DNA from 3 places in the Mesorhizobium sp. USDA 4413 genome. Region 2 is predicted to be linked to each of the others. Evidence: predicted binding sites of a transcription regulator. Region 2 holds the regulator's gene; each other region holds the start of a gene.

Region 1 (5,789 bases), 3.6 Mb from region 2:
AAGGTCTCTTGGCGAGCACAAAAGCCCAGGGCTGGAGGAGGTGTGAACGATCGCGGCGCTTCCTGCGTGCAGCACTCCTACGCCGCCGCCATGATTTCCGCATACGTACCGAAATCGACATTGCCGCCGGAAAGCACCACGGCAACGCATTTGCCGGCGAGGTCGATCTCGCCGGAGGCGAGCGCGGCCAGCGCGACGCAGCCGCCGGGCTCGACGACCAGCTTCAAATGCGCCATGGCATCGCGCATCGCCTGGGCGGCGGCCTTGTCGGAGACGGCGATGGCGCCGGCGAGATTGCGGCGGTTGATCTCGAAGGTGATGGCGCCCGGTTCGGCGGTAAGCAGCGCGTCGCAGATCGAGCTGTGGCCGGGCTCGTTCGCGACCCTTTCGCCCCTGGCCAGCGAGCGGCGCGTGTCGTCGAAATGCTCGGGCTCGACCGCCCAGACTTGCGTGTTCGGCGAGGCGTCCTTGACGGCGACGGAAATGCCGCTCGACAGGCCGCCGCCGCCGCAAGGCACGACGACGGCATCGAGCGCGACGCCGAGCGCTTTCGCCTGCCGCATCAGCTCCAGGCCGATCGTGCCCTGGCCGGCGATGATCGCCGGATCGTCGAAGGGCGGCACTAGCACCATGCCTTTTTCGATATAGGGGCGCACGACCGCCATGCGGTCGTCCTTGAAGCGGTCGAACGGCACCACTTCGGCACCCATCTTGCGGACATTGCCGACTTTCAGCGTCGGCGCGTCGGCCGGCATGGCGATGACCGCCCTGACGCCGAACATGGCGGCCGACGCCGCCACGCCTTGCGCATGGTTGCCGGAAGAGAAGGCCACGACGCCGCGGCCGCGCTCTTCCTCGCTGAGCGACGACAGCTTGTTGTAGGCGCCGCGGATCTTGAAGGAGCCGGTGCGCTGCAGCGTCTCGGGCTTGAACAGGATGCGGCCGCCATGACGCCTGTTGAGCTCCGGCGATTCGATCAGCGGGGTTTCGACGATCAGGCCGGAAAGCCGCTCGGCGGCGGCGCGGATGTCTAGGATGCCGGGCAGTGTGGTCATGGGCGACGGTCTTGCGAGAATGGGATCGCCCATGGTGCACGCAAAAGACCGCAACGCGCCAACGAAAAAATGTCATGGAGACAAGGTTGGCGATGGCGGCGCCGGCGGCCATTACTTTCGCCCAGGGCGACGGAAGCGAAGACCTGCCTTTTTCTGGCGCTTAACCGGCTACTCGTCGCCTTCGACGACCCGCAGTCTGAGCTGACCGGTCTTTGAATCGGCCACGCGCGCGCCGGCTTCCGCCTTGGCGGGACCGCCGCGCGGCGCCTCGGTTTCGCCTTCGGCGAATTCCAGCGCCTCGATCTTCTGGCCGCGTTTGGTCACCTTGGATGTCGAGACCAGGATGTCGTCTATGTCCCGCGCCGCCTGGCCGAAATGCGTCTGCAGCCGGCGCACCCGCTCGTCGACGCGTGCCACATCCTCCATCAGCCGGATGACCTCGCCCTGGATCAGATGCGCCTGCTCGCGCATGCGCGCGTCCTTGAGGATCGCCTGGATCACCTGGATCGACAGCATCAGCAGCGACGGCGAGACGATGACGACCCGGGCGCGATGCGCCTTCTGCACCACCGCCTCGAAATTCTCGTGGATCTCGGCGAACACCGATTCGGACGGCACGAACATGAAGGCCGTGTCCTGGGTCTCGCCTTGGATCAGGTATTTTTCGGCGATATCGCGGATATGCACCTCGATGTCGCGCCGGAATGCCTGCGCCGCAACCTTCTGCATGTCGGCGCCCTCGGCGGCGCGGATGGCGTTCCACGCCTCCAGCGGGAACTTGGCGTCGATGGCGAGCATCGGCGCGCCGTTCGGCATCCGCACCAGGCAGTCGGGCCGGCTGCCGTTGGAGAGGCTCGCCTGGAACTCATAGGCGCCGTGCGGCAGGCCGTCGGCGACGATCGCCTCCATGCGCGACTGGCCGAAGGCGCCGCGCGTCTGCTTGTTTGAGAGGATCGCCTGCAGCTGCACGACCTGGCCGGCCAAGGACTGGATGTTGCCTTGCGCGGTATCGATCACCGCCAGCCGCTCCTGCAGCTTGGCGAGGCTCTCATGTGTCGACTTGGTCTGCTCGGCCATGGTCTGACCGAGGCGTCCGGTCATGGCGTCGAGCCGCTGTCCGAGCGACTGGGTAAGCTCGGCCTGCCGCGCCCCGAACACCTCGGCGATGGCCCCCATTCGGCCCTGCATCTCGACCTGCGCCTGCAGCACGTCGGCAATGCGCGCCTCGGTGTCGCGGGCATGGTCGGCGGCTTCCGCCGCGGCAACCGCCCGCGCCTTGGCCGCGCGCCACAGGGCGATGACCAGCGCCGCGAAAAGAACGACGAACAGGACGAGGGTGAAAGCGAGCGCTTGGCCGAGCGTGAGCGTAGAGGCGCCGAGCCGCGCGACCGGTTGCGAAAGGATGGAGGTCATGTCGTTCATGAGAGGCAGCATAACCGATTCGGCCGTCTGGCACAGATCAAAACGTGAACAGGCCAAAGCTGCCCCGGTTGACGCTTCTCAAGCGAGGTCTTAGGTGAGACGCCATGTCGATCAAGCCGCTCATCATCCTTCCCGATCCCGTCCTGCGCCAGGTTTCCAAGCCGGTCGAGCGCGTCGACGCCGATTTGCGCAAGCTCGCCGACGACATGCTGGAGACCATGTATGACGCGCCGGGCATCGGCCTTGCGGCGATCCAGGTCGGCGTGCCGCGACGTCTGTTGGTCATCGACCTCGCCAAGGAGGGCGAGCCGCCGGAGCCGCATGTCTTCATCAACCCGGAAATCCTTGAAAGCGCCGACCAGCGTTCGGTCTATGAGGAAGGCTGCCTGTCGATCCCGGACTATTATGCCGAGGTCGAGCGACCGGCTTCCGTGCGGGTGAAATATCTCGACCGCGACGGCAAATTGCAGGAGATGCAGGCGGAAGGCCTGATGGCCACCTGCCTGCAGCACGAGATCGACCATTTGAACGGCGTGCTGTTCATCGATCACATCTCGAAGCTCAAGCGCGACATGGTGGTGCGAAAGTTCAAGAAGCTCGCCAGGGACAAGGCGCCGGGCAAGATGGTGGGCTAGGGGCCTCTTCGGCCGCGCGAGCACCCGAGCCTGGCGCAAAACAGGATCGCAGCACCTCATGCCGCTTCGCGTCATCTTCATGGGCACGCCGGATTTTTCCGTGCCGACGCTGCGCGCCATCGCCGGGGCCGGTCACGAGATCGCGGCCGTCTACACCCAGCCGCCGCGCGCCGCGGGCCGGCGCGGTCTGGAATTGACGCCATCCCCGGTGCAGCGCGAAGCCGAACGGCTGGGGCTCGAAGTGCGCACGCCCTCATCGCTAAAGGGCGAGGCCGAGCAGCAGGCTTTTGCTGGCTTGCACGCCGATGTCGCGGTCGTCGTCGCTTATGGCCTGTTGTTGCCGAAAGCCATCTTGGACGCCCCTAGGCTCGGCTGCCTCAACGGCCATGCCTCGCTTTTGCCACGCTGGCGTGGTGCTGCTCCCATCCAACGCGCCATCATGGCCGGCGATGCCTGGACCGGCATGATGGTCATGAAGATGGAAGAGGGCCTGGACACCGGACCGGTGGCGATGGTTGAAAAATGCGCCATCGCACCCGATATGACGGCCGGCGAATTGCATGACCTCCTGATGGCTCAGGGCGCTTCGTTGATGGTTGAGGCGCTCGCGCAGTTGGGGATAAATTGTCTGACATTTACCCCGCAGGCGGCGGAAGGGGTGACCTACGCCCGAAAGATCGATAAATCGGAGACACGCGTAGACTGGACGCGGCCTTCTGGCGAAGTCCACAATCACATTCGCGGCCTCTCGCCCTTCCCGGGCGCGTGGTGCGAGGTCGAAATTGGCGGCCGCATGGAGCGGCTGAAACTGCTTCGCTCGACGCTCTCGGATGGCGTCGGCGAGTCGGGAGGAATTCTCGATGACCGGCTGACGGTCGCCTGCGGATCGGGCGCGGTCAGACTGGTCGAAGTTCAACGGGCGGGCGGAAGGCCTGCCGCCGCGCAGGAGTTCTTGCGCGGAGCCAAGATCGCAAAAGGAATGAAACTCACATGAGCATGATGTCGATACGCGCGGCGACGCCGCGGGATCGCGAGGCGATCCGTCTCGTCGAAGAGCATGCCTTTGGCCAGCAGGCGGAAGCCGGCCTGGTCGACGCGCTGGTCACCGGCGGCGACGCCGTCGTCGAGCTGGTTGCCGAAGAAGACGGCCAGGTTGTCGGCCATATCCTGTTTTCCAGGCTTTACGTGCAGAATGGCGGCAAGCGTTTCGCGGCCGTCGCGCTGGCGCCGCTGGCGGTCGAACCCTCCTTCCACGGCACTGGCATCGGCGGCGCGCTGATCCGCGAGGCGCATGTACGGCTCAAGGAAGCCGGCGAGGCGCTGGCCGTGGTTCTGGGCGACCCGACCTATTACGGCCGCTTCGGTTATACCCATGCCCGTGCTGCTGGTTTCGAGAGCGAGTATCAGGGCGAAGCGCTGCAGGCTTTGGCCTGGAGCGACGCGCCCGAGACCGGCAGACTGGTCTACGCTTCGGCTTTCACCGCTTTGGCCGCTTAGAGCATGATCCCGAAAAGTGGGAACCGGTTTTCGGGTAAGATCATGCTCCACCGAGAAAACAAGGTCTCGTCTCAGACATCGGTAATTGTCTGAACATGCCGCGTTTTCGGCTCGATATCGAATATGACGGCAGCCAATTCGCCGGCTGGCAGCATCAGGCCGACCAGCCTTCGGTGCAGCAGGCGATCGAGCAGGCGATCGGGAAGTTCTGCGGCGAAGACGTTAGAATACGGGCCGCCGGCCGCACCGATGCGGGCGTGCATGCCACCGCCCAGGTGGCCCATGTCGATCTCGCCAAAGCGTGGGCGGGCGACAAGGTGCGCGACGCGGTCAATGCTCATCTGCAGGCGGCCGGGGCACGCGTCGCCATCCTCAAGGCGGTGGTTGTCGCGGACGATTTCGACGCGCGCTTTTCCGCCACCGGCCGCCATTACCTCTATCGCATCCTCAACCGCCGGGGGCCGGCGGCGCTGGAAAAAGGCAAGGTCTGGTGGGTCCCGAAGCGGCTCGACGCGGAGGCCATGCATGAGGCGGCCAAAATACTGCTCGGAAAGCATGACTTCACTACCTTCCGCTCCACCCAGTGCCAGGCCGAGAGCCCCGTCCGCACGCTCGACCGACTCGACGTCGGCCGCAATGGCGACTTTATCGAGGTGCGCAGTTCGGCGCGCTCCTTCCTGCACAACCAGGTGCGTTCGATGGTCGGCTCGCTGAGGCGCGTCGGTGACGGCTCCTGGGACGCCGCCGATCTCAAGGCGGCGCTCGAAGCGCGCGACCGCGCCGCCTGCGGCCAGGTGGCCCCGCCGGATGGACTGTTTCTCGTTGGGGTCGATTATCCGGAAGCGTCCGGCAAATCCGCCATGACCAGGGACACCGATACCTAACCGGTCGTGCTGTCCGGTATGTCGATGCCGAGCAGCGCCTGCAGGCCGAACAGGACGAGCAGCGAGGCAACGAACATGCCGACGAACACGGCCGTGCCTACAGCGGGGCCTTTGCCGATGGTTGTGTTGGTCATGCGCCAGGTGAGCACCATCGACAGGGCGAACAGAACCAGCGACAACAGGCTGGCGACCTCGCTGCTTGAGGGGAGGAAAAGCCTGAGCAGCGCCGAGGGCAGCATCAGCCAGGCGATGATCGCCGACGTCCAGTTGGACGCGACGACATAGTGGACGAAACG
Region 2 (5,789 bases):
TTTGGTCTCCAATCCTTGCCAGGCTTTCCTGCCGGCCCAGCACGGCCAGCACGTCGAACACGCCGGGCGAGGTGCTGCGGCCGGTCAGCGCGGCTCTGAGCGGCTGGGCCACCGCGCCGAGCTTGTGCCCGCCGGCCTGCGCAAATTCGCGGATCGAAGCCTCCGCCGAAGCGGCGCTCCAGTCGCCCTGGATGGAAGACAATGCGACATGCGCGCCGCGCAGAATCGCGCGCGCATCGGCGCTCAGCAAGCCCGCCGCCTTCTCGTCCAGCGGCAAGGGCCGCTCGGCGAACAGGAAAGCCGCGCCGTCGACCAGCTCGACCAGGGTCTTGGCCCGCTCCTTGAGGCCGGGCATGGCGGCAAGCAGTTGCGCCTTGCGCTTGTCGTCGAGCTTTGCGGCAAGCGCCGGACCGCCCTCGAGATAGGGCAGAGTGGCGACGAAGATATCGAACAGCGCGCGATCGTCCATCTTGCGCATATGCACGCCGTTCAGCGCCTCGAGCTTGGCGAAGTCGAAGCGGGCAGCGCCCTTGTTGACGTCGCCGATATCGAACCAGGCGATCATATCCTTGATCGACATCACCTCGTCGTCGCCATGGCTCCAGCCGAGCCGCGCCAGATAGTTGAGCAGGGCTTCCGGCAGATAGCCCATGGCGCGATAGGCCTCGACGCCGAGCGCGCCATGCCGCTTCGACAGCTTGGCGCCGTCGGCGCCGTGGATCAGCGGGATGTGCGACATCGACGGCACCGCCCAGCCCATGGCGTTGTAGATCACCGTCTGGCGCGCGGCGTTGGTCAGGTGGTCATCGCCGCGGATGATATGGGTCACGCCCATGTCATGATCGTCCACGACGACGGCATGCATATAGGTCGGGTTGCCGTCCGAACGCAGGATGATGAAATCGTCGAGATCCTTGTTGGGAAACCGCACCTCGCCCTGCACGCGGTCCTGCACGACCGTCTCGCCCTCGGTCGGCGCCTTGATGCGGATGGCGCCCTTGACGCCGGCCGGAGCCTCGGACGGATCGCGGTCGCGCCACTGGCCGTTGTAACGTGGCGGCAAGCCCTTGGCTCTAGCTGCCTCGCGCATCGCCTCCAGTTCCGCAGGCGTCTCGTAGCTGTAATAGGCCTTGCCCATGCGCACGAGCTCCTCGGCCACCTCGCGATGGCGTGGCGCACGTTCGAACTGCGAGACGGCCTCACCATCCCAGGAAAGGCCAAGCCAGGTCAGACCGTCGAGAATGGCGGCCGTAGCGGCTTGGGTGGAGCGCTCGCGATCGGTGTCCTCGATACGCAAAAGCATCGTGCCGCCGGTGTGCTTGGCATAAAGCCAGTTGAACAGCGCCGTGCGTGCCCCGCCAATATGCAGGTAGCCTGTTGGCGAGGGGGCAAAACGTGTGACGACCTTGTCGGACATGGAACTCTCGAAGAAGCACTGAAACGGCACATTTCGCGCGGGCTTCCACGCGACCGGCGTTCATGTAGCATAGGCGGTCTGGGGCGCAAGGGGCAGACCCGATGGCTGGACGTGGCGGGGGCGCGGAGGAGGGCGGAGGAACGACAGCAGGCGTCAGCGAGCGCCTGATGTTTGCTCATGCCGCGTCCACTGAAGAAGCGCCATTTTCGCTTCCGGAACTCCATCCACCCGCCGAGCTGCCGCCGCCCGGTTGCGGTGCGCTACAGCCGGCCTCGCCAACAGCCGTCGTCAGCAGGATCCGCAAACAGCTTGGCCGCGTTTCGCTTGCTGCGCTGCGCCGAAGCGTTGCGGTCGCTGCCACCACCGAGCTCGATCGTGGCGTCGGCTTTCTGCTGGTGCCGGTGTTTCTGGCCGCCGGTGTCATCTACTACTTTTCGCTGAGCACCGAGCCGGATCTCTACAGGCCGCTTGCGGCCGTGGCGCTGATGGCTGTCTGCGCGGCGGTCTCGCGCTCCTGGCAGAGAACGCATCTTCTGTTCATGGCAACGCTTTTCTGCGCCTTGGGCTTTCTCGCGGCCAAGGTGGAGACCTGGCGAATGGCGACCCCGATGCTGGGCTCGGAAATCCAGACAAGGCTGACGGGCCGGCTCGTCACCGCGGAGGCGATGGCCAACGGCCGTGTCCGGCTGACCATCGACCTTATTTCCACGGACCATCCGAAGCTGCGTTACGCGCCGGACCGCGTCAGGCTGTCGGCACGCAGGATCCCGCCCGGCATGACGGCCGGATCGATGCTGACCGGCTATGCCAAGCTGCTGCCGCCGACGGGCCCGGTTCGGCCGGACAGCTACGACTTTTCCTTCGACAGCTATTTTGCCGGCATCGGCGGCAGCGGCTTTTTCCTGGGCGACCCGAAGCTGGTTGCGCCGGTGGAGGCGCCTTTCGGCGCGCGCGTCGCCTCGGCAGTCGAAAATGCGCGCGAAGGGATCGCCGATCACATCAGGAGCAGCATAGGCGGGTCCGAGGGCGAGATCGCGGCGGCGCTGATCGTCGGCGTGCGCGCCGGCATTCCGGAGCCAATCAACGAGTCGATGCGGCGCACCGGCATCTACCACATCATCTCGATCTCCGGCCTGCACATGGCGCTGGTCGCCGGCACGATCATGGTCCTTTTGCGCGGCGCCTTCGCGCTGCTTCCGGATTTCTCCTCGCGCCGGCCGGTGAAGAAATATGCCGCCGGAATCGCGCTCATCTCGATCGCCGCTTACCTCGTCATCTCCGGCATCGTGGTGGCGGCCGAGCGAAGCTTCATCATGCTCGCCGTGATGCTTGCCGCCGTGCTCTTCGACCGTGCGGCGCTCACGATGCGCAACCTGGCGATCTCGGCAATCGCCGTGATCCTCGTCTCGCCGCACGAGGTGGTCGGCCCGAGTTTCCAGATGTCCTTCGCCGCCACCGCCGCCCTGGTCGGCGCCTATGCCGGCTTTGCCGACTATCGCGCCGGCAAAACGATCGCGCCGCCGGCAAAGCGTTCATTCCTGGGATTCCTGTCGCGAAAACTGGCGGTTGGAGTGGGCGGCGCCGCCGTGACGTCGCTCATCGCGGGCAGCGCGACATTGCTGTTTGCGATTTGGCATTTCCAGCGCGTGTCGCCGCTCAGTCTGCTCGCCAATCTGGCGGTCATGCCGATCGTGTCACTGATCGTCATGCCGTTTGCCGTGTTGAGCGCGCTGGCCATGCCCTTCGGTTTCGACGGCCCGTTCCTCTTTGTGATGGGCAAGGGACTGACGGCGATGATCGCCATTTCGGCATGGATCTCCGAACGCTCACCGGTCGACGCCGTCGGGCTGATCTCGATCCAGTCGGTGCTGCTGGCGACGATTGCGCTGGTCATTGCGACAATGGCCACAACCTGGCTGAGGCTTGCCGCCGTTCCCTTCGCGCTTGCCGCGCTGCTGGCCATTCCGCATGTCCGCACGCCGGATGTGCTCATTTCCGAGGACGCGCATCTGGTGGCGATGCCGATCGGCGGTGGCGAGCTTGCCGTCAGTCGCGCACGCGCCAACGAGTTCACCACCGACAATTGGAAACGGGCGCTGAAAGCCGAGGAAATCGTGCCGCCGGAGACGTTCGCCAAAGATGCGCTGGACATCGTCGATCCCGTCGATCTGCCGCCCGGCTCGCCCTTCTACTGCACGGGTGATCTTTGCATCGGCCGGCATCCGTCCGGCGCCATCGTCGCACTCGCTGAAACCCGCGACAGCGCCCGGCCGGCCTGCGGCTTTGCCGACCTCGTCGTCATCAACGACGCCACCGCCTACAATCCCTGCCGCGATCCGCGCGTGCTCGTCGTCACCAAGCGGCAGTTGGCGCGCGACGGCAGCGCCGCCGTCTTCTTCGATCCCCAATCGGCAACCGCGCGACCGGCCATCCAATATGCTGTCGAGCAGCCGTACCGGCCTTGGCACGAACAGCGCAAGTATACCCGCGAGGCGAGAGGACTGCCGCCTTATCAAAAGCCTCAGCGGACGGATGCGAAACCTTCGCAACCGGATCAGTAGCGGCGGATCAACCCGACGAGCTTGCCCTGCACCTTCACCCGATCCGGTCCGAAGATGCGGGTCTCGTAGGCCGGGTTGGCAGCTTCCAGCGCGATCGAGGCACCCTTGCGGCGGAAGCGCTTGAGCGTCGCTTCCTCATCATCGACCAGCGCCACCACGATCTCGCCCGGGCTTGCCGTGTTGGCGTTGCGGATGATGACCGTGTCGCCGTCGAAGATGCCGGCCTCGATCATCGAGTCGCCTTTGACCTCCAGCGCATAATGCTCGCCGCCGGCGATCATGTCCGGCGGCACCGTGATCGAATGCGTCTGGTGCTGGATGGCGTCGATCGGGACACCGGCGGCGATGCGGCCCATCACCGGAATGGATACGGCCGAGCCGGCATCGTCGTCGTTGCTTGGCGTCGGGGCGCGCGAGGGCGCAGCCGGCTTGACCTGACGGCTGAGATTGTTCTGACCCAGGCTGCCCTGGATGACGCTTGGCGAAAACTTCTTCGCCGCATTGAGGCCGGGTGCGATCGAGTCGGGCAGGCGCAGCACTTCCAGCGCCCGCGCCCGGTTCGGCAGCCGGCGAATGAAACCGCGTTCCTCCAGCGCCGTGATCAGCCGGTGGATGCCGGACTTGGAGGCGAGGTCGAGCGCTTCCTTCATCTCGTCGAAAGACGGCGGAATCCCGCTTTCCTTCAGCCTTTCGTGGATGAACATCAGAAGTTCATGTTGTTTGCGCGTCAGCATGGCGGCCCCCACGGGTTCTGAAACCAGAATCAGAAAAACAAACCCAGAACAAACACTATCTGTTCCAGTTGTGTTCCGCAACCGTTTAAAGTTTAGTGAACTCGTTGACGATTTGTTCAGCGTAACATCAGAACGCTGCATTCGGCGCCGGTCTCGGCTGCCGGCGCGAAGGGCTCGCGCACGATCAGGCCGTTGGCGTCGGCGAGCGTTCTGAGCATCGAGGAGTCCTGGATGCCGAACGGGGTCGCGACGAGCGTGCCGGCGTCCTCGCGTATGACGGCGCGCACATAGTCCTGCCTGAGATCGTTGGCCTGCATCGCTGCGCCCAGCCGGGCCGTTCGCAGCTCCTGCCTGTGGTCGCGGCCGCCGAGCCTGGCAAGCAGCGGCTTAAGGAACAGCTGCGAGCAGACGATGCTGGCCACCGGGTTGCCGGGCAGGCCGATGCAGCGGACATTGCCAAGCCGGCCGAACATCAGCGGTTTGCCGGGGCGCATGGCGATCTTCCAGAAGTCGAGCCGCATGCCTTCACTGGTCAGCACGTCATGGATCAGGTCGTGGTCACCGACCGAGGCGCCGCCGAGCGTGACGATGACATCGGCGTTCGCCTCGACTGCTTTCCGGACCAGCGCCGCGATCGCTTCCTTACGATCGGCGGCGATGCCGAGATCGAGCGCACGCGCGCCGACCGACTGGGCGGCGGCGGCGACGCCATAGGCGTTGGATGAAATGATCTGATCGGGGCCGAGCGCGCTGCCCGGCGGCAACAGTTCATCGCCGGTGGCGATGATCGCGACCAGCGGCCGGCGCACGACATTCAAGGCGGGATGGTTGGCCGAGGCTGCAAGCGAAAGGGCCGCCGCGTCGAGCACGCGGCCCTTTTCGAGCACCACGTCGCCCTGGACGAAGTCGAGCCCGCGGCGGCGCACATTGCGTGCTTCGGCCGTCGGCTCCGTCACCTCGATCTGGCGGTTGCCGAGATCGCGGACGTTTTCCTGGATGACGATGGTGTCCGCGCCTTCAGGCAGCGGCGCGCCGGTGAAGATGCGCACCGCCTGGCCTTCGCCGACAGTCCCGGAA
Region 3 (5,789 bases), 3.8 Mb from region 2:
ATGCATGGCCCGGGCATCGGCAATGCCCATGCCGCGCTTCAGCTTCAGCGCCTCAGCCCGCTCGTCGAGGGCTGCGATGCGCTGGGTGTTGTTGTCGCGGTGGCTGATCACCAGAGGCAGATGATGCGACGGCCGGGAACGCCAGGACCGCCCCAGACGCTGGCGTAGGATCCGCTCCGCGCTGAGATGTGGGAACCACAGCGACAGAATTCTCTGTTCTTTCTGTAAAAGCGTGCTCATCGGGGTTCCACTCCAGTGTGAATTGTCCGGGCAGGGCCGTGCGGCTCTTGCCGATATCGATGGTGAAGGCGGGGCGGCCGATCGAGCCGGCGAGCGGCCCGGCGACGGTCTCGCGGCTTGCCGAAGGTGCTGCCGAGACGATGAGGCGCACCGGGGCTGCGGTGGGTTCGGCCGCGCCGGCCTGGCGCAGCAACAATACGGGACGGTTGGCGCTTTGAGCCCGCGCGTGCAGCCGGCGCGTGGCGGTGAGGTCGAGAAGCCGCGGGCTGCCGCGGATCTCGAGGATGACGGCGGCGAAGGCCGTCATGCGGGCAGCCTCCTCGGCGATCCACAGCGCGTCCAGCAGCTTCGGCGCCTCGGAAAACAGCAATTGCTCCGGCTCGATACCGAACAAAGCGTGAAGGCCCTTGGCATAGGGAAGGCCGGCCTCGTGGAAGATTTCCGCCGTGCCGACCCACAGGATCGGCAGGCCCTGCTTTTCCTTGAGGATCAGGCTTACGAGCGACAGCGCGAAGCCGGCGACGGCACCGGCAGCGCGGGTCTCCAGGCCATGGATCTCGCTGAGCGCCGCCTTGGGCAGACCGCCGCCGAGGGCGGTGTCGAGGCGATCGATGCCGGTGTGCAGGAAGGCGTCCGCCGAAGCCACGGCAAGGCCGCGCCGGACAAGTGTCATGTCCGTTCCGCCGGCATTGTTGGATATTTGATTTTCCGCAATTCCGGACGGAAAACCGCTTCGCACTTTTCCTGGAATTGCTCCAGGCGCGCCGGGCGCCGGCGCCTGCAGGCGCTCGGGCAGCGTTCCTTCGATCTTCGCGATCTGGCGGCGCAGGGCAAAAATAGTGTCCCGCGCCACGGCGCTCATCGCCATGACGTTCACTTCCGGCAGCATTGTTCCTGTTATGTTCTTATAGATTCCAGAGGCGTCCGGAAGAGTCAAGCAGACTCGCAAGGAATTTATTCCTTGGGGGCAACGGTCTGACTGTAGACGCCGACGAGCCCAATTGGGCAAGAAGGCCAATCCGGAGTCGTCTAAACATCGTCATGGCCGTCCGTAAATCAAGAAGCGTCCCACTTATGAAACGACTAACGCAAGGTGAGCTATGGCGTCTGGCGTCCTTCCAAATACCGCCCGGAAAATGGCAAAGCCACTTCGTCAGAAAGAGCAACCCGAGCGGTTTAAGCAGACCGCTCGGGAGCTTCAAGAGGACGACAGTGGGAAGGCGTTCGAAGCTGTGATGAACAAATCGTAGGGCGCCGAACGCGGAATTAGCGATGGAGGACGTAGTTCTGGCGGATATCCGTAACCAGCGGCTCTATCTCGTTTAGGGTATAGAACCGGACATGGTGGCGTTCCATTTGGTCGGCAATCATGTTGACAAATCCCGCATCCTGCACCTGAGCATCGTCTCCGACCACCACTAACCGGGCAGGTCGATCAAGGGCGGTTTCTTGGTAAAGAAGTTCGCCTTCTATCATGTGTGGGCTGGCGCGGTTGAGCGCTTTGTCCGGGTCACCCGCAAGCGACACGGCGTCGATCAGATTGAAGGCTCCATTCTGATAGGCAAAGGGAACTTCAATTTTTACGCCTCCAGAAAGATGGATAGGATCGGGCTTTACGAGGAAGTCCTCAACGCCGTTGGAGCGAAAGGCTTGCGCCAGTTTAGTCGACAACCTTTGCCCGCGCGGGGAACTGGGAACCTCGCCAACCAGCTTTTCAAACAACTCCCCGACAAGCTGATCGGGGTCCTTAACCAACACAGATCGAATTGGAGACAGGCGGACCTTCCCGGACCTGAGCGCTATGAATTTCTCGATTTTCTCTCTGTCCCAGCCATTGCCAAATTCATACCGCAACCGATCTTCCATCGATTCTTTCAGGTGCTGAAAATGGTTTCCGAGATGGATCTTGAACGCCTGTTCCGCGCGGCGTGGGCGATGGCTAAACTTCACGAACACCGAGCCGTGGGCGAATACGATAACGCCAATGTTCACAAACTCAGCCCGCTCCGGGAACTCTGAGTATTGAACGAGCGAAAAATAGCCTTGAGACTCTCGGATCATTTTACCAACCCCGGGATTTCCGGTTCATCCACCAATCGCCCTGCGATCGTGTTCACCACATATTCCGCGCGCCCACAAATCAAATCGATCAGCGAGAGCGCGGCATTGGGTCCGAAGCCCCATTGTGCAGGAACAGAATTAACGACTTCGACCACGAAATCGCGCTTTAATTGAGACAGCCTCTCGACGGCGCGCCTGACCGACTTTGCATCGATATATGGATCGAAGGCGGGGAACTTGCCATAGACATTGGGGTCTACAACCCACGCTTCGGGGGCTGGGCCAATCGGAAAATCAACGTCGTTCCCGATGAAGCAGCTTGAGTGATCGATGGGGACAAGATCGTATTTGCGACGCCCCTCTGCCTTCACATAGAGCAGATTGTCGGCGTTGTCCTGTCCATCAAAATACCGGTCCCAATTCCGGACCCACGTATCGAAGATGACGAGCAACGCCACATCCCCAGGTTCCCGAAGACGAGACAAAAAGGTGTCTCCGCCGTCATGCGGAGTTCCGTCAACCGCGCTCGAAAAGAACAAAGGTGGCGCCATTTGCGCCCCATTCCTTTGCATGATCAGGTCAATCTGGCAGTCGTTCACTATGGCAAACGGCGGCACCTTGAGGCCAATCCAAGAAGCCAATTCTCCCGCCACCAGTTCAGAAACGAGTATCGCGGAACCCATCGGATTTCCCAGAGATTTGAGAAACCCTTCGCCCGCATCTGTGTCCACCCGGATCGGGCTTGTGCTTGAGCCAAACGACTCTATTTCCCGACGCACCTCCGCCGGCTGACATACCGCCCCACACGCAAGAGCCATGTGCCCCCACCCGATCCCAATTCGGAGTTGCATACATCGCATCGCAAACGGAATCGAGCTTTGGGTACGCGAAGTATAATATGCGGAATTTATTCCTTCGTCTTTTACCCTGAAAGCGGGCCGCCAGCCGGCTCATTTGCCTCTATCGACGCGAAAGCCTATATGCCGGGATCAAAGGAAAGCTCATGGCCCGCATCTATAAGACACGCACCTGGCACGATCAGCTCTCGCCGTCGATGGACGAGATGGAGCTTCTGGCGCTGGAGACCTACGCCCATCTGCCGGAAGAGTTCCGCAAGCTCACCGGCGAGATCGTCATCCAGATCGCCGATTTCCCGACCGACGAGATCATGGACGACCTGTCGCTGGAGACCCCCTTCGACCTGCTCGGCCTGTTCGAGGGACGCGGCATCGCCGAGCGCTGGAACCCGCAGACCGGCGAGGGCCCGAACCGCGTCACGCTCTACCGCCGCGCCATCCTCGACTACTGGGCCGAGAACGAAGAGACGCTGGGCGACATCGTCACCCATGTGCTGATCCACGAGATCGGCCACCATTTCGGCCTGTCGGACGACGACATGGAGCGGATCGAGGAGGCGGCCGAGCAGGTGGCGCCGGGCTGAGAGACTGTTTGGAAATTCTACTCCGGCGGCCATCTGGCGGCGCTTTCTGCGCTTCCGATGCTCACGGACCTAAATGTCCGCTCCGCTCCGGTTCTCAAACCACCACCATATGACTCGCCAGAGCGAATTTCGAAACAGTCTCTAAGCGCTTTCCCTACCAATCGCTCAGCTTGGTGTCCGGCGTGTAGTCCTGGCCTTCGACATCCTTCACCACGGCCTGGCCGCAGCGCATCGACTTGGTCGTCCTGTCATAGGCGTAGGTCGGCGAGCCGAACAGGTGCCAGCCCTTGTTCAGCGCCGCCGTCACCTTGTGGCAGAAGGTGGCGTCGTCCGGGCCGGTGAGGAAGCGGTAGAGTTTCATGGATTTATCCTGTCGTGCCTATCTGCCGTGCCTGATCTGTCTTGATTGCGCGAAAAGCCGGGTCTGAAAAATCTCGCCCGGCATCATGCGCCGATGATCGCGGCCTTCGCCAGAAGTTTCTCGGCTTCCGCCAGATGCAGCCGCTCGATCATGCGGCCGTCCAGCGCAATCACGCCCTTGCCGGCATTTTCGGGCCGCGCGAACGCATCCCGGATCGCGCGGGCCCTGGCCAACGCTTCCGCCGACGGCGAAAAGGCGCGGTTCGCCGGCTCGATCTGGGCCGGATGGATCAGCGACTTGCCGTCGAAACCCATGGCCGCAGCCTCGGCGCACTCACGGGCAAAGCCGTCGAGGTCGCGGAAATCATTGGCGACGCCGTCGATGACGTCGAGACCGCCGGCGCGCGCCGCAAGCACCAGCTGCATCAGCCAAGGCGTCAGATAGCGCCGGTCGGGCGTCGCCAGGATGCCGGTCGCCTTCACCAGATCGTTCGTTCCGGCTGCGAAACAAGCCAGCCTGGAAGCAGGATCGCGGCCGAGCTCGGCGATGGCGCCGATGTTGAGCAGCGCCTTGGGCGTCTCGACCATCGCCCATAGTTTCAGGCTGTCCGGCGCGAAATTGTCGTCGAGCAGGTCGCCGGCTTCGAGGATATCGCGCGGCGTGCCGATCTTGGGCAGGAGAATGCCGTCGGGCTCGGCCTTGGCCATCGCCAACAGGTCGTCGGCGCCCCACTCGCTGGCCAAAGGATTGATGCGCACCACCATCTCGCAACGCCGTTCGGGGCGCGCAGCCAGGATGCCGGCGATCTTGTTGCGCGCCGCTTCTTTGTCAGCGGGCAAGACGGCGTCCTCGAGATCGATGATCACGGCGTCGCAGGCCAGGGAGCCGATCTTGGCGAGCGCCTTGTCGTTCGAGGCGGGAATGTAGAGCACCGAGCGGCGCGGGCTGTAGGGTTCTTGAGCCATGGCCGATCTATGCCGGGTGATGGCGGATGAGGCAAGGCGGAGCTCAATCTTCCCCTTGAAAGCCCGCAAAGGGGGAGATGCCGGGCAGAGCAGAGGGCGCGAAGGAACGCGGCCTCTTTCACTTCGTCATTCTAGGGTCTGCGCGCGTCGCTTCGCTCCTTGCTCCGCCCTAGAATGACGAAGGATAGGCCGCCACTTCACGCGCAAAAATCCTGTCGCCTTCGGCGACATCTGCGGTACTGGCGCCGCCCATATGCAATTTGCCCTACTCGAGGGGGATGTCAGCGTCGGGCTCAACTGCACCAAATCTGCAAACCCTTGCTGAAAAGCTCCGGGATTCCGTCGCGCCTTTACCCCGCTGACCGGCGAGAAGGCCGTCATGCGAACACCTCACATATCCCGCTGGTCCCTGCCGCGCCGGCTCCGCACCGAAGGATGGTGGCTCGTCGAGCCGCAAAGGCCATGCCATGAGGCGGGTATCCTGCTTTTCGCCCCGAGGTCGCCCCACACGGTGCGAGCGGACACGCCGAGGAGGGTCCGGCGATGACGCTCTTTGCCAACCCTGCCATGGGTTCCGCGCAGGCATTCGCAAATGCCCGAGCGCCTTGCGGTTTCACGGCCTTTCCCCACACAGCTCGCGGCCGAAAAACAATTTCGCACTTTTCCTTGGAATTGCTCTAATCCTGCCGTCACCCAAGCTTACCCGCCGGGCTATCGATCG

The links. The regulator LexA, encoded in region 2, represses DNA repair genes until DNA is damaged. The targets are predictions, from matches to a motif close to TGTTCNNNNTGTGTTCNG.
Region 1: a site for LexA is predicted at 2,511-2,528, ahead of ACVMIM_RS04340 (DNA recombination protein RmuC). Genes of this name have one in related genera too.
Region 3: a site for LexA is predicted at 1,130-1,147, ahead of ACVMIM_RS03345 (ImuA family protein). Genes of this name have one in related genera too.

The regions. Positions count from the first base shown of each region.
Region 1 is NZ_JBVPRP010000001.1:857,438-863,226, forward strand. Features, by position in the region: gene ACVMIM_RS04335 (threonine/serine dehydratase) at 78-1,055, opposite strand; gene ACVMIM_RS04340 (DNA recombination protein RmuC) at 1,224-2,477, opposite strand; gene def (peptide deformylase) at 2,582-3,112, shown strand; gene fmt (methionyl-tRNA formyltransferase) at 3,171-4,106, shown strand; gene ACVMIM_RS04355 (GNAT family N-acetyltransferase) at 4,103-4,609, shown strand; gene truA (tRNA pseudouridine(38-40) synthase TruA) at 4,705-5,493, shown strand; gene ACVMIM_RS04365 (transporter) at 5,490-5,789, opposite strand, start outside.
Region 2 is NZ_JBVPRP010000001.1:4,413,997-4,419,785, reverse strand. Features, by position in the region: gene gltX (glutamate--tRNA ligase) at 1-1,417, opposite strand, end outside; gene ACVMIM_RS21570 (ComEC/Rec2 family competence protein) at 1,519-3,978, shown strand; gene lexA (transcriptional repressor LexA) at 3,972-4,712, opposite strand; gene ACVMIM_RS21560 (molybdopterin molybdotransferase MoeA) at 4,829-5,789, opposite strand, start outside.
Region 3 is NZ_JBVPRP010000001.1:647,774-653,562, reverse strand. Features, by position in the region: gene ACVMIM_RS03350 (DUF6504 family protein) at 1-111, opposite strand, end outside; gene ACVMIM_RS03345 (ImuA family protein) at 53-1,108, opposite strand; gene ACVMIM_RS03340 (DUF3037 domain-containing protein) at 1,507-2,301, opposite strand; gene ACVMIM_RS03335 (HipA family kinase) at 2,298-2,984, opposite strand; gene ACVMIM_RS03330 (metallopeptidase family protein) at 3,305-3,742, shown strand; gene ACVMIM_RS03325 (DUF1737 domain-containing protein) at 3,897-4,103, opposite strand; gene ACVMIM_RS03320 (HpcH/HpaI aldolase/citrate lyase family protein) at 4,187-5,068, opposite strand.